Regions from separate parts of the Pseudoalteromonas sp. NFXS39 genome, predicted to be linked through region 2. Evidence: predicted binding sites of a transcription regulator. Region 2 holds the regulator's gene; each other region holds the start of a gene.
What was found. The regulator sigma-54, encoded in region 2, starts transcription at its own class of promoters, with help from an activator protein. The targets are predictions, from matches to a motif close to GTTGGCACGNNNNTNGNNT.

Region 1: J3455_RS18620 (YggN family protein) is a predicted target of sigma-54. The motif match lies at 1,964-1,982, and genes of this name have one in related genera.
Region 3: J3455_RS18535 (EF-hand domain-containing protein) is a predicted target of sigma-54. The motif match lies at 1,416-1,434, and genes of this name have one in related genera.
Region 4: flgB (flagellar basal body rod protein FlgB) is a predicted target of sigma-54. The motif match lies at 2,006-2,024, and genes of this name have one in related genera.

Annotation. Positions count from the first base shown of each region.
Region 1 covers NZ_JAGDEC010000013.1:3,168-6,931, reverse strand. The annotation lists gene J3455_RS18635 (LysR family transcriptional regulator) at 1-835, shown strand, start outside; gene J3455_RS18630 (glutathione peroxidase) at 903-1,385, shown strand; gene J3455_RS18625 (PA3496 family putative envelope integrity protein) at 1,438-1,626, opposite strand; gene J3455_RS18620 (YggN family protein) at 2,018-2,818, shown strand; gene J3455_RS18615 (aminotransferase-like domain-containing protein) at 2,893-3,764, opposite strand, start outside.
Region 2 covers NZ_JAGDEC010000007.1:147,490-151,253, reverse strand. The annotation lists gene rapZ (RNase adapter RapZ) at 1-533, opposite strand, end outside; gene ptsN (PTS IIA-like nitrogen regulatory protein PtsN) at 534-986, opposite strand; gene hpf (ribosome hibernation promoting factor) at 990-1,277, opposite strand; gene J3455_RS14415 (RNA polymerase factor sigma-54) at 1,305-2,801, opposite strand; gene lptB (LPS export ABC transporter ATP-binding protein) at 2,919-3,644, opposite strand; gene lptA (lipopolysaccharide transport periplasmic protein LptA) at 3,641-3,764, opposite strand, start outside.
Region 3 covers NZ_JAGDEC010000012.1:91,694-95,457, forward strand. The annotation lists gene xthA (exodeoxyribonuclease III) at 1-590, opposite strand, end outside; gene J3455_RS18530 (exonuclease III) at 834-1,268, shown strand; gene J3455_RS18535 (EF-hand domain-containing protein) at 1,474-1,995, shown strand; gene scpB (SMC-Scp complex subunit ScpB) at 2,127-2,717, shown strand; gene rluB (23S rRNA pseudouridine(2605) synthase RluB) at 2,714-3,586, shown strand; gene ald (alanine dehydrogenase) at 3,682-3,764, opposite strand, start outside.
Region 4 covers NZ_JAGDEC010000002.1:140,075-143,838, forward strand. The annotation lists gene J3455_RS04200 (chemotaxis protein) at 139-1,071, shown strand; gene J3455_RS04205 (CheR family methyltransferase) at 1,093-1,923, shown strand; gene flgB (flagellar basal body rod protein FlgB) at 2,059-2,469, shown strand; gene flgC (flagellar basal body rod protein FlgC) at 2,472-2,903, shown strand; gene J3455_RS04220 (flagellar hook assembly protein FlgD) at 2,917-3,597, shown strand; gene flgE (flagellar hook protein FlgE) at 3,649-3,764, shown strand, end outside.

The DNA of each region.
Region 1 (3,764 bases), on a different contig from region 2:
TGTTGAGCACGGCAGTTTTACACACGCAGCTAAAGCTATGGAAGTATCAACTTCACATATCAGTCGGCAAGTACAACAACTTGAAAATCGTTTAGGTTCTGTGCTATTTCAGCGCACCACTCGTAAAATTAGTCTCACTGATGCAGGGCGTGAATACGCTGTTAAGTTAAAAGCTATACGCCAAGAGTTAATTGATGCAAACAATCAATTACAAGGTGAGCAGCGCCAACCAAAAGGACTAATAAGAATAACGGGTGCGGGCGAGTTTGTAGCTAACCAAATCGCCCCCAAAGTCGCAGAATTTGTAAAACGCTACCCTGAGGTAGAGGTCGATCTCGACTTTAATAGTCGCAATGTCAACTTAGTTGAAGAAGGCTTTGATTTAGCCATTCGCTTTGGCAGGATGCAAGACTCAAACTTAATTGCACGCCCTTTATGTAAGCGCGTCATGACCCTCGTTGCTAGCCCTGAATACATAGCCAGTCACCCTTCTCTTAAAACGCCTTATGACCTTGCTGAGCATAACTGCTTAATTACCATGCGAAAGCGCTGGCGATTTAATATTGACGATCAAATTAAAGAAGTTCGTATCGATGGTAATTGGCGTAGCAACCACCCGCAGGCTATTTTAAATGCCGCAGTAGCAGGAGTTGGCATTGCCCATTTAGCGTTAGATATCGTGGAACCTTTTTTAAATAATGGGCAATTAGTAAGCATTCTTGAAGAGTTTCAGGTTGGCGATAACGCATCTTGGTTAGTCTACCCAAGAAAAGATCTATTACCGTTTCGTGTACGTTTACTAATAGAACATTTAACCAATGCATTTGCTGATTAATATTTGCTCTTTTAGAAATATGACAAGCAAGTTAGAATCAGTGTAACAATAATAAAAAGTTATCATTATGAGCGAATTTCACCAACTCTCTGCCACCAGCCTACAAGGCCAAACTGTCGATTTTTCTGATTTTGAAAATAAGGTCGTACTTGTTGTAAATACAGCGAGTAAATGCGGTTTCACCCCGCAATACGAAGGCTTACAAGTACTTCATGATAAGTACCATGAACAAGGCTTGGTAATAATTGGCTTTCCATGTAATCAATTTGGTAAACAAGAACCTGGTGATGCTAAAGAAATAAAAGAAGGCTGCTTAATTAACTATGGTGTGAGCTTTTTGATGATGAGTAAGGTTGACGTAAATGGCGAGCATGCTCACCCTGTGTTTAGATATCTAAAATCAGAGCTGCCTGGTTTTATTACCCGCAAAATAAAATGGAACTTCACCAAATTTTTAATTGGTAAAGACGGCAAAGCAATTAAACGATACGCGCCACTTACAAAACCTGAGCAGTTCGAATCAGACATTCTTGCCGCTTTGAGCAAGTAATAAGGCCTTAAAGCAATAAAGAGGCAAATAGCCTCTTTATTTAAATTTATGCTTAGTCGTTCAAGTACTCATCAAAGTCGTCATCGCCTAAGTTTCTACGCAAGCGTTTTTGTTCAAGATAGTCTTCCAACTTCTTCTTAACGCGTTGCTTTTTCTTGTCGTGTTGATTACGCCCGACCATTTCGTACTCGTCTTCAACAAAATCGTCATCTAGCGCGTCATAACTAAATGTCTTACCCACAACCCACTCCATAAAGTGTTTGAGACCAATTCTTGAGATTAAAATTTGCTCGATGAATTGGCAAAGATTAAAAAGCTCAGTAGTTATTTAGTATCTAAAAAACCACCAAAATAAAGCCATACACCCATGCTAAATAGGTCATATGTCAATATTGTGAATAAATAGCGCTAAATTTGATTTCTGAAAAGTGAGAGTTTTTTATCGTTTCGATAAAAGTCATTTATGCATGTGTATTTTTTAGTTAATTTGACTAAAAAATGGTTAAAAAATTATTCCGCGCACTTCCAATAAAAACCCTAAAACACCATAAGCCAATGAAATAAATGAATTTATAATATTTGGCATCCTATTTGATTATATTTTTATGTCATTTCAAACAGGAAAGAAAAAAATGAAAAAGTTATTGTTACTAAGTTCTTTATTTATCGCTACCAGCGCAATGGCTCATAACGATAATGATACAAATATTTCATTCAGCGGTGAGCAATGTGATGTCGAATTTATAAATGATGTGCGTATCACTCCAAGTGAGTTAGAAGTATACACAGCCGATAATCGCAGCATGAAAATCATCGACCAACATACTTTATATATCGATGGCCAAAGCGTATCCCTTAATGCTTCACAACAGCAAGCAATTGCAGATTACTCAGACAGCTTGCGCAGCCAACTTCCTGAAGTAGCTAATATCGCACTTGATGGTGTAAAAATAGCCGGCGTAGCAATCGAAGAAGTATCAAATGCTTTCAACATTGATGGCCTAAGTGACATTTCAGAATTAATGGACGATATCAGCGTAGAAGTGCAAAACGCTTTCTACCAACAAGGTGCGTTCACAATGGGTCAACAAAACTTTGAAAAATTTGGCCAAAACTTTGAAGATCAATTCGATGAGCAAATCGAATCAGCAGTAGAGTCAGCCATGATGCAATCGATGGGCAGTATTTTAGTGGCTCTTGGCTCTGAGCTTTTAGGTTCGGGTGGCGACATGGATGAGTTTGAGCAACGTATGGAAAACATGGGCGCACAAATCGAAGCTCGCGTAGAAACCCAAGCAGCTCAGCTAGAAGAGCGAGCAGATGCATTATGTGGCAGTTTTGCTGATATCGCTCATAAAGAACAAGAATTAGTGGTTCTAGTACCACAGCTAAAAGAATATCAATTATTTACTTTTAAACAGAACGCAGAGTAATTGACCAGTTAAGAAATTAACATCCCTGAACCAAAACACTTGGTCCTTTCGCGCAGAGCTTGCTCTGCGCTTTTTTATTTTTTGGCCAGCACGGTCAGTTGCGATAACGTTTTAATCGCCTGTTCCAAACTTTCAGACCAAGGCAAACCATAGCTTAAGCGAAAACAACTACGGTACTTTTTACCCGCTGAGAATATCAACCCAGGGGTAATACTAATCCCTGCCTCAAGTGCCAAATGAAATAGTTTTACCGCATCATATTGGCTACCAAGATCAACCCAGATAACACAGCCCCCTTGCGGGTTACTAATACGCGCACAACTTGGCATATATTGCTGCAGGCACCAAATCATACGCTCTTTGTTGGTACTCAAGCGCTGTCTTAGCAAGCGTATATTACGGTCGTACTCACCACTGGCTATAAACTCATACAAGGTCCACTGATTTATAAGCGGCGCAGAGCAACTAAGCGCGCGCTTGTGTCGCCTTGCTTGTTCAGCAAACTTACCTGCAATGATCCAACCTATGCGGTAACTAGGTGCGGCTGTTTTTGAAAATGAGGCACAGGTGATCACTAACCCCTTTTTTGAATAAGCTTGTGCAGGAGTGGCACGCTTAGCTGTAAAATGTAGGTCGCCATAAACATCATCTTCAATGAGCACCACCTCGCGCTGCTCTAAAAGTGCCACTAATTGCTCACGCTTGGCATCAGGCATAAAACTGCCAACTGGGTTATTTAATGAGGTTGAAAACACACACGCTTTTATATCATGCTCATCGAGTGCTTGAACCAAGTCATCAAGCCATATTCCTTCATCGGGGCACAGCGGTATTTCCAGTGCCTTCAAGCCTAAGCTCTCAATTAATTCAATAATGCCAAAATAACAAGGCGACTCGATAGCAATAACATCCCCGGGTTTAGCAACGCACTTCAGGGCAATAGCCA
Region 2 (3,764 bases):
TCAGCTTCTTTTGGAATACCGTGTTTAAACCCGAAAGACATAAAAGTGATAATCAGTTTTTTATCCTTTTTACCCAAAATCTTTTCGCGAATTGATTCTGCTAACTGATGAACACTGAGATCTGTGGTATCAATCATAAAATCAGCACGAGTGATCAACACATCGAGTAAGACTTTTTCTTGTTTAATAGCCAGATCAAGTGGCAAAGAATCAATGGATAATGGGTGTAAACGACGAGTCTCTGAAAAGCGTTTTATCAGGGTTTGGTCATCACTGTCTAAGTAAAAAAGTGTTGGATTTGCGAAACCAGGAAGGTACTCAAGAATATCATTAAATTCTTGCTGCTCTTTTGGAAGGTTACGCACATCAATACTGACCGCTATTTTATCGTAGTTATCTGATACGCTACGCACGAGCGAAGGCAGTAAATTGACTGGAATATTATCAACGCAATAATAACCTAAGTCTTCAAGTACTCGTAAAGCGACCGATTTACCTGAGCCTGAGCGACCGCTGATAATGATTAATTCCATTTATGCCTCTGCTGATATAACCTGAAACAGTTGCTGATCGGTAGTAGCGCTACGCAGCTGTTTACAAAACTCTTTATCTTTAAGTCTATCAGCAATTGTTGATAAGGTCTTTAGATGAAGCTGAGAGTCACCATCTGGTACGATGAGTGCTACGAAAATGTCAACAGGGCGATTATCAATTGCATCAAAATTGATTGGGGATTCACTCACTATGACAAACGCCTGAGGTTCATCGGCGCCACTCATTCGGCCATGTGGAATAGCAATACCTCGGCCAATACCGGTGCTACCTAGCTTCTCTCGGTTGAGTAAAGCATTTAGGATATCTTGTTGAGATAAATGAGGAAGCTGCTGGTGAGCCAGTTCGCTGATATATTCAAGAATTCTTTTTTTGCTATTAAAAAGGACCGCAGCTTTGCTGCAGTCCTGATTAGTAAGTGAACTTAGTTTCATAATTTAATGTCGAGCTAATTTCTCTTTGTGTTTAATGACTTGGCGATCAAGCTTATCGATCAACGAGTCAATGGCTGCGTACATATCTTGATGTTCTGTAGAAGCGAACAATTCGCCTCCGTTTACATGTAAAGTTGCTTCTGCTTTTTGGCTTAATTTTTCTACATCTAGAATGACATGAACATTATTAATATGGTCAAAATGCCTTTCTAGTTTCGCAAACTTGGTGTTTACATAGTCTCTTAATGAATCAGTGATTTCTACATGACGACCAGTTAAATTTAGTTGCATAAGCATTTTTCCTTCTATGTAAAACGTCTAAATCAAACTCTTACGCTGATTAGACGGAGGTATTGCTAGAGACTCACGATATTTTGCAATTGTACGTCTAGCTACTTTAATTCCTTGCTCAGCCAATATATCTGCAATTTTGCTATCACTCAATGGTTTAGCCGAGTTTTCTGCAGCGACTAACTTCTTGATTAAAGCGCGTATTGCTGTTGAAGAACACTCACCACCATTTTCAGTGCTGACATGGCTTGAGAAGAAATATTTCAACTCAAAAATACCCCTAGGGGTATGCATATATTTTTGCGTTGTTACTCGTGAAATCGTCGATTCATGCATTTCGACCATTTCAGCAACATCATTTAGCACCATCGGCTTCATTGCTTCTGGGCCATGCTCAAAGAAAGCTTGTTGTTGTTGAACGATACAGTTGGTCACTTTTAATAGTGTATCGTTACGGCTTTCTAAGCTCTTAATAAACCACTTTGCTTCTTGTAAGTGAGAGCGAATAAATTGGCTGTCGCTACTTGATTTAACAGAGCGAGACATAGCCGCATATTGGCTGTTCACTCTAATCTTTGGCATACTATCTGGGTTTAACTCAACCACCCAGCGACCTTTTACTTTTTTCACTGATACATCAGGTATGACGTACTCAGACTCTTCGCGTACTATGCTATCCGCAGGCTTAGGGTTTAAGCTGTGAATTAGCGTCATTACTTCTTTAAGCTCATTTTCTTTAAGCTTAGTCTTTTTCATCAAAGTTCGATAGTCGCGACTCGCTAATAATTCGATATGCTCAGATAAAACCATTTTAGTTTCAGCTAAATATGGCGTGTTTGCATCGAATTGGCGAAGTTGAATACACAGGCATTCCTGTAAACTACGCGCGCCAATACCGACAGGATCAAACAATTGAATTCTCTTTAGGACCGCTTCGACTTCATCAAGTTCGATTTCTTCTTCATCACTATTTTGATTAAAGCTCTCGACGATATCTTCACAGCTTACCGTTAAAATACCAGAGTCATCGATAGCCTCAACAATTGCCACAGCAATCGCTTCATCAGTCGGACTAAAGGGAGTTAGCTGTAATTGCCACATAAGGTATTCGTGAAGGGTTTCGGTCGATGCACCTTGATAAATAGATTCATCTTCTGGCATTGGCCCTGATGATGTTGATGGAGCGGCACTCATGTACTCATCCCATGTAACATCCATGGCTAAATCGTCACTTACAGTGTCTTTATTTAGAGCATCACTGCTTTCTTGTTCATATTCGCTAGGTGCTTCGTCTGCAGAAGCGCTGACTTGCACATCGTCAGATTCAGCTTTTTGCTCATTTTTGCCGATGCTTTCTTCGTTGTAATCCGCTTCTTCCACTTCAAGTAAAGGGTTACTATCTAGCGCCTCTTGAATTTCTTGTTGGAGATCCAATGTACTGAGCTGCAACAAACGAATAGCTTGTTGCAGTTGTGGAGTCATTGTAAGTTGCTGGCCCATGCGCAGCTGTAATGATTGCCTCATGTATCCCTAACAATCCTTTTTTTAAGTTATCGATAACTGTGCAAAGACAGTTAAGTTATTATCGATTTATTGTCATTGTTATAAGTCTAGCAGATGCTCTAGTCGGTGGCGTAATGGTTACAGCCTAAATTGCTCGCCTAGATAAACATCGCGTACAGTTTGGTCAGCTAATACGTGCTCAGGTGTGCCTGATGCAATTAGCTCCCCATGAGAAACAATGTAGGCTTTTTCACAAACATCAAGGGTTTCTCGAACATTATGGTCAGTAATTAGTACACCAATACCACGATTTTTTAGGTGCTCAATAATTTTCTTTATATCTAACACTGAAATTGGATCAACACCAGCAAAAGGCTCATCTAAAAGGATAAATTTAGGATTAGCGGCTAATGCGCGAGCAATTTCAACGCGGCGACGTTCACCACCAGATAGCGCCATACCTTGACTATCACGGATGTGTTGGATGCTAAATTCATCTAATAAGCTATTTAGAGTTTCTTCCCGCGTGGTTTTATTTAGATCTTTACGAGTCTCTAAAATAGCCATCAAGTTTTGGTAAACTGTTAACTTTCGAAAAATCGAAGATTCTTGCGGTAGATAACCAATACCCAACCTCGCACGGCTGTGCATTGGCAAAAGGGTAATATCGTTATCATCGATGCTAATTTTACCTTTGTCGCTCGGAACTAGGCCTACAATCATGTAAAAAGTCGTGGTTTTACCAGCACCATTTGGGCCAAGCAAGCCAACAATACTGCCTGCTTCAACTTCCAGACCGACATTTTTAACCACTTGGCGGCCTTTGTAGCTCTTAGCTAAAAGCTCTGCTTTTAATGTGCTCATGGTTGGCCTTTATTGTCTTTTTTATTTTCAACAGGTACTAAAATAGTGTGTACACGATCTGATGAGTTTTCGTCTTTTTCAGCACTGATAAGCTGCTGAGCCATATCATAGGTAATGCTT
Region 3 (3,764 bases), on a different contig from region 2:
TTAAAGCCCCAGTTTAATAAAGTGCTTAGCCATTCACGCTCTTCTGGTTGGAACGAACACTTACCTGTTTTTAACCAGCGCTTACGGTTTGGTTCACCAATACCAATGTCGAGATCGGTCGGTGAAATATTAATATCGCCCATCACGATAACATCTTGCTCAGGCGTGTGGTTATCTTCTAAATGGGTCATTAAATCTTTGTAGAACTGACGCTTATATGGGAACTTGGTTTCGTGGGCAATATTATCGCCTTGCGGGAAATAGCCATTCATCACCGTTAATTCACGGCCATTTTCTTGTGTCACAGTAACACTAATCATACGGCGCTGTGACTCGTCAGTATCAGTTGCAAAGCCTTTAACGACTGATTTTGGTTCTTGCTTACATAACATAGCCACGCCGTAGTGCGCTTTTTGACCATGAAAATAAACGTGATAACCCATTTTTTGCACGTCTTCGAGAGGGAAGGCCTCATCATGCACTTTGATTTCTTGTAAGCCAATAATATCTGGTTGATGTTTATCAATTACGGCTTGCAACTGGTGTAAACGGGCGCGCAGGCCGTTAATGTTAAATGAGATTACCTTCATGGTGCACCTATTATTTTTGTTTCAGTGTTTAGCGCAATTCTATCATCAAACTAGGGCTTATTCATGAGCTAATTACGAAAATCAAATTGGGTAAATGTTGATCAATTGCTGCTTAATTTAAAAACATTGTTAACTCACTATTAATTATTAAATTAAATAAATAATTCAGTTGATCTACTTATTTTTGTTTATATAATGCGCGCAAACCATCCGTTCATATTATGTACTATTTAAAGGTAAACCATGAAAAAACAATTAGTGATGCTTTCTCTTGCATGTATCTCATTTGGCTCATTAGCAAGCAACCCGCACTACTTTTCAGCTGATAACCGTATTGAATCTAAATTATGTAGCTTAAGTGCGAATGAAGGGTTTACCGCTGCACGTAAAGAAGCAGCAAAGCATGGCATTTCAATGTCGCGTTTTTCAAAAAGCATTTTATGCAACGGTACTGACATCCGTGACATTGCTAAAAAAGCACAATCACAAAATTCAGCATCAAAAGCAGCAGTTGAAGTGTTTGCTAAAAATGAGCAAAAAGAAACTCAACTTTGTATCACAGCACTTAAAAAAGGTTTAACACCTGTGCGTGAAAAAATTGGTAACTTAAACACCTTAAAATGTAATGGCGAAGCTGTAACAGACTTCGTTAAGCGTTACCAAAACGCAGCTATCTAATAGCGATATTATGGCTATATGGAAAAGCGCTCATATGAGCGCTTTTTTTATGAAAAAATTACAGCAAGCTATGAAAAGCTTGCTAAATCATAGGCTTAACCTTAGCTTAACTATTTTGTAAGTGCTTGATTTTAGTCAGTAAGACATTTTGGCATTCAACTTGTAATAGTCAAAGTGAATCTAATCGACTACAAGGAAATGTCTTATGAACAAGTTAACTCTAGCATCAACAATTTTGGCAGCATTAAGCCTATCAGCATGTTCTGCAAGTAACTCTTTAGCAAAAATCGACAGTGATTTTGGTAGCCTAGATAATGACAATGACGGTTATATCTCTAAAGTAGAAGCTGATGACGATGCAATTTGGGATCATTTTTCAAATATCGATACCAACATGGATGAGCAAATTAGCCGCACTGAATTTAATACTTATATGCAGTTAAATACAGGTAAAGTGGCAACTGATAGCGAGGTGTCTGAATCAGCATTTAAAGCAGAAATTGCTAGATTTGACCGCATCGAAAATGACTTTAAATCGTTAGATAACGATAAAAATGGTTATGTATCAATTGAAGAAGCAGATGACGACGACATCGCAAATCATTTTGGCTATATGGATAGCAACAAAGATAAGCGTGTAAGTCGTACTGAATTTATCAACTACATTAGCAAATATGGCAGCGATGTTGCCGAAGATGATGCCCTTGAAATGGTTAAAAACAGCTAATTTCATTATTCATTTTTGAAATATCCCCCAAAGCCAGTGTTTTACACTGGCTTTTTTATAATAATTTTTCCAACCTTGGCTGACTTCTGTCATAATAGAGCGTTAGTGATTTAAAATGACCTTTAGTAACGATGGCCACAAAACGTATCAGTGATGAACAGTTAGTCGAAATCATAGAAGCTGCGATTTTTGTTGCTGGAAAACCCGTGTCTAAACGGCATTTAAAAGAAACAGTATTAGCTGATTTAAGCGTATCTATGCCACGCATTAATAATGCAATTGAACAGATTCAAACGCATTATCAAACCAGAGGTATCAAGCTTGTTGCAGTAGGTAGCGGTTATAGATTTCAGGCCTGTGCGAGTTTAGCACCTTGGCTGGCAAACTTATGGCAAGAGCGCGCACCTAAATACTCAAGAGCACTATTAGAAACTTTATCCTTGATTGCCTACAGGCAACCTATTACCCGTGGTGAAATTGAACAAGTACGGGGAGTAACCGTTGGCTCAGGGATTATTAAAACCTTATTAGAAAGAGAGTGGGTAAGGGTTGTGGGCCACAAAGAAGTGCCAGGTCGCCCTGCTTTGTATGCAACAACATCCGCTTTCTTAGACTATTTTTCATTAGCTGGTTTAGATGAATTACCACCATTACCTGAACTTCAGGAGAGTAAAATCAACCAGCTATTGAGCGATCCTTCTGTGAGAGAACTATCTGAATGAGTAATTTAGAAACTGAAAAGTTACAAAAAGTATTAGCCCGTGCAGGCGTGGGTTCACGTCGTGAAATGGAAAAATACATCGATGCCAACCGCGTGAGCGTGAATGGTAAAGTGGCGCGTTTAGGCGACCGTGTAGAAACAACCGATGTGATTCGTGTTGACGGTCACGTGGTAAAAATTGAAGACAAAGCTGACCGTATTTGTCGTGTGCTTATGTATAACAAACCAGAAGGTGAGTTATGTACACGTAAAGATCCGGAAGGCCGCCGTACGGTATTTGATCGCTTACCACGTGTTGATGGCGAGCGCTGGATAGCGGTAGGTCGTTTAGATATTAATACCGCAGGATTAATGCTGTTCACCAATGATGGTGAACTTGCAAATCGTTTAATGCACCCAAGTTACGAAGTAGAGCGTGAATACTCTGCTCGTGTATTCGGCGAAGTAACTAATGATACGCTGCGCACTTTAACAAAAGGTGTTGAACTTGATGATGGCCCTGCAAAATTCTTGAACATCAAACCTATGGGTGGTGAGGGGATCAATCGTTGGTTCAATGTCACATTAACTGAAGGTCGAAACCGCGAAGTACGTCGTTTATGGCAATCACAAGATGTTGAAGTATCGCGTCTTATCCGTATTCGTTACGGTAAGTTAGAGCTTGATAAGCGCTTACCTCAAGGTGGTTGGGCTGAGCTTGATTTAGATACGGTAAACTATTTACGTAAAACAGTACAACTAGGCCGCGAAACGCAAACTAAGCTGTCGGTTATTCCTGAAAAGCGTAAAGACAAGCGTGCTAAAATTAACCAAATTCGTAAGGCGGTTAAAAAGCACAATCAACGCGCTAAACAAACTAAGCGTCGTTAATCAATAATATAGCGGTTTGCAGATAAAGCGATTTATTTGCAAACTGGCATAAAAAAAGCAGCGATATCGCTGCTTTTTTTGTTTCACAATGCTAATTAAGCATTTTCAACAGCTGTACGTGGGTCAACATATTCCATGTTGAAAGCTTCAGCTACTTCTTTATAAGTAACTTGGCCTT
Region 4 (3,764 bases), on a different contig from region 2:
TTTCGACTATGCTTATGGTTGAAAACAAGGTATAAATATTTTGCGTCAAAAAACAGACGCTTCGTAACCTTATGTAGCTTTAACACAAAGAAGGCAATTATTGTTCCAGCTCTGATTGTTTATCTTTAGGAGATTGAAATGGCAGGCATTTTAGACTCAGTTAACCAGCGTACTCAGTTGGTTGGGCAAAACCGCCTTGAATTACTATTATTCAAACTCAGAGGGCGACAACGCTTTGGTATCAACGTGTTTAAAGTAAGAGAGGTTTTGCAATGCCCACCACTTACTAACATGCCAAAATCAAACGCGTATATTCGCGGCGTTGCGCACATTCGTGGCCAAACTATCTCTGTTATTGATTTATCGATGGCCGTAGGTGGTCCGGCAATTGAAAATATCAAAGACAGTTTTATCATCATTGCTGAGTACAACCGTTCAGTGCAAGGGTTCTTAGTTGGCGGAGTTGAGCGCATCGTTAATATGAACTGGGAAAAAATAATGCCACCGCCTTCAGGTGCGGGACGTTATTCATACTTAACAGCGGTCACTGAGATTGAAAATGAGTTAGTTGAGATACTTGATGTAGAAAAGATCTTAAACGAAATTTGTCCAGTTAACACTGAAGTGAGTGCTGAAGTGGTTGGTGAGGGTGAAATTCAGCGTGATTTAGGTGAGCGTATTGTCTTTATTGCTGACGATTCAGCGGTAGCTCGAAACCAAGTTAAACGTGCGCTTGAACCGTTAGGTGTACAAACTGAGTTAGCTAAAAACGGCAAAGAAGCATTATTACGTTTACGTGAGATTGCTCAGCTTGATTGTAAAAATGATATTACTGAGCGCGTTGGCTTATTGATATCTGACGTAGAGATGCCGGAAATGGATGGTTATACCTTAACCGCCGAAATTAAAGCAGATCCAAAATTATCACCTCTTCATGTGATCTTGCATACCTCTTTAAGTGGTGTATTTAACCAAGCAATGATTGAAAAAGTAGGTGCCGATGATTTTATTGCAAAATTTAACCCAGATGAATTAGCAACAGCTGTGAAAAAGTGGGTTCATTGTGATTAATTATTTATAGGTGGTATTACTTTGGAAAATAAGCATTTACAACAAAGCGAATACGATCAATTCCGCTCTTTCTTAGAACAACAATGTGGCATTGTGCTTGGTGATAACAAACTTTACTTAGTAAAAAGTCGCCTAGCGCCGCTTATGGCGCGTTTTAATGTCGAGTCTTTATCACAGTTGGTAAGTAAAACCTTAAGTCCTCATGAGAGGCAGCTTCGTGCCGCTGTGGTTGATGCCATGACCACCAATGAGACGCTATGGTTTCGAGACCAATACCCATTTGAGCTATTGAAAACGAAGCTATTCCCTGAACTTAAAGATGTTCGTCGACCATTGAAAATATGGTCAGCGGCAAGTTCATCAGGGCAGGAGCCATACTCTATTGCCATGTCGGTCGCTGAGTTTCAGGCTAAAAACCCTGGCGTATTAAAGATGGGAGCGCAAATAATTGGCACAGACATTTCTAATACCATGCTTGATATGTGTAAGAACGCTGAGTACGACTCGTTAGCCCTTGCTCGTGGTTTGTCGATGGAACGACGTCAGAAGTTCTTTAAGGACAGCGGTAATGGAATGGCTCAGGTTGTTGAACCTATTCGCAAAATGGTGAGCTTTAGACATTTAAACTTACTAGATTCATACGCCTTAATGGGCAAGTTTGACATTATATTTTGTCGTAATGTGTTAATTTACTTCTCACCAGAAGTAAAAGCTAAAATCATTTCGCAATTTGCTCAAGCTTTAAACCCTAAAGGTTATCTATTTTTAGGTGCATCTGAATCAATGGCGGGCCTTAGTGACAGCTTTGATATGGTTCGTTGTAACCCTGGTATTATCTATCAAAAAAAGTAAACTCTCCTTAGCAACCTAGTCCTTAGGTTGCTAAATTTATCTATTTTTCAGTCTGTTATACAAATAAAACTTACTCCTTATTTTTGGCTTATCTTTTGCATTGTTCACTGCAGAGTCAATTTTTTGGAGATGGTTATGGCTATCAGTTTTGATAAAGCATTTGGAGTTCATCCGCATGCGATGTTGATCCGTTCACAACGCGCTGAGTTATTAGCGACAAATATCGCTAATGCTGATACGCCGGGCTATAAAGCGAAAGACATCGATTTTGCCTCGGCATTAAAAGCGGCAAAAAGCAACCAGCAAGGTGGCAATAGTATGGTAAGAACCGATGCTAAACATATTGCCGGAGGCAGTCGTTTTGTTGGTAATGCCGAAATGTTTCGTACGCCAAATCAAGCAGATACAGGTGATGGTAACTCAGTTGATATACAAGTGGAACGAAACTTGTATGTACAGAACTCATTAGAGTATCAGGCAAGCCTGCAATTTATGAGTAGTAAAATTAAAGGCCTTAAAAAAGCCCTCGGTAGTCAAGGAGCTTAATCATGAGTTTGTATAATGTTTTTGATATTTCAGCAACCGGTATGAGCGCGCAAAATGTCCGCTTAAATACTACTGCCAGTAATATCTCGAATGCGAATTCGATTAGTTCTAGCCAAGATCAGACGTATCGAGCGCGCCATCCTGTTTTTGCTGCAGAGTTGACTAAAGCGTCAGCATCACAAAGCAATCCTCAGGGCTCTTCTGTTGGCGTTAAAGTACTAGGCATTGTAGAGAGTGATAAGCCTCTGCAAATTGAATATAACCCAAACCATCCAAGTGCTGATGAAAATGGTTACATCTATAAGCCTAACGTTAATGTTGTAGAAGAAATGGCAAATATGATTTCTGCCTCTCGCTCTTACCAAACAAATGTGCAAGTTGCTGATGCAGCTAAGCAAATGTTAAGTAAAACACTGTTGCTTGGGCAGCGGTAACCGAGGATAAGTTATGAGTAACGACATCAGCAGTGCGTCATCCACGTATTTAGATAATTTACGTTGGCAAGACAATCAAAATAAAACAGAAGAGAAAGATGATACTTTAACGCAAGAAGACTTCTTCTCACTTTTAACACAACAGTTGTCGTTTCAAGACCCAAGCAAGCCAGCTGATAATGATCAAATGATTGCGCAGATGACGAACTTCACTATGGCTGAGGGTATTTCAAACTTAAATGAGAAGTTTGAATCACTGACTGCTTCAATGACATCAAATTCTGCGTTACAGGCTTCTACCCTTGTTGGTAAGCAAGCGTTACTTGAGTCTGACACGATTGATTTTGATGGTGAAAATCTCGCTAAAGGGTCGGTAGTTGCAGAAACTGCCGTTGAGTCTCTAACGTTAAGAATAACAGATTCATCGGGCCAGTTAGTGCGCACGATTGAATTAGGTTCGCAGTCAGCGGGTGCACTTCGTTTTGAATGGGATGGTAAAGATAACGATGGCAATGTACTCCCTGAAGGTGAGTATGACATCAGTGCTGAAGGCTTTGTAAATGGAGACTACAGCAGTATGCCAATGGCGACCTTTAAGAATATTGAAAGTGTCAATATTAATGGCGCCAGCGGCATTATCGTAAATACAAAAGAGGGTGCGGTTAGGCTAACTGATATAGCTGAAATCGCATAAGTAAAAAAGGTTTGGGTTAGCTTAGGCTAAGAGATAGGTTAGAGGTGAGTTATGAGCTTCAATATTGCATTAACAGGCTTAGCAGCCGCGCAAAAAGATTTAGACGTTACAGCAAATAATATTGCTAACGTCAATACCACGGGCTTTAAGGAGTCTCGTGCAGAGTT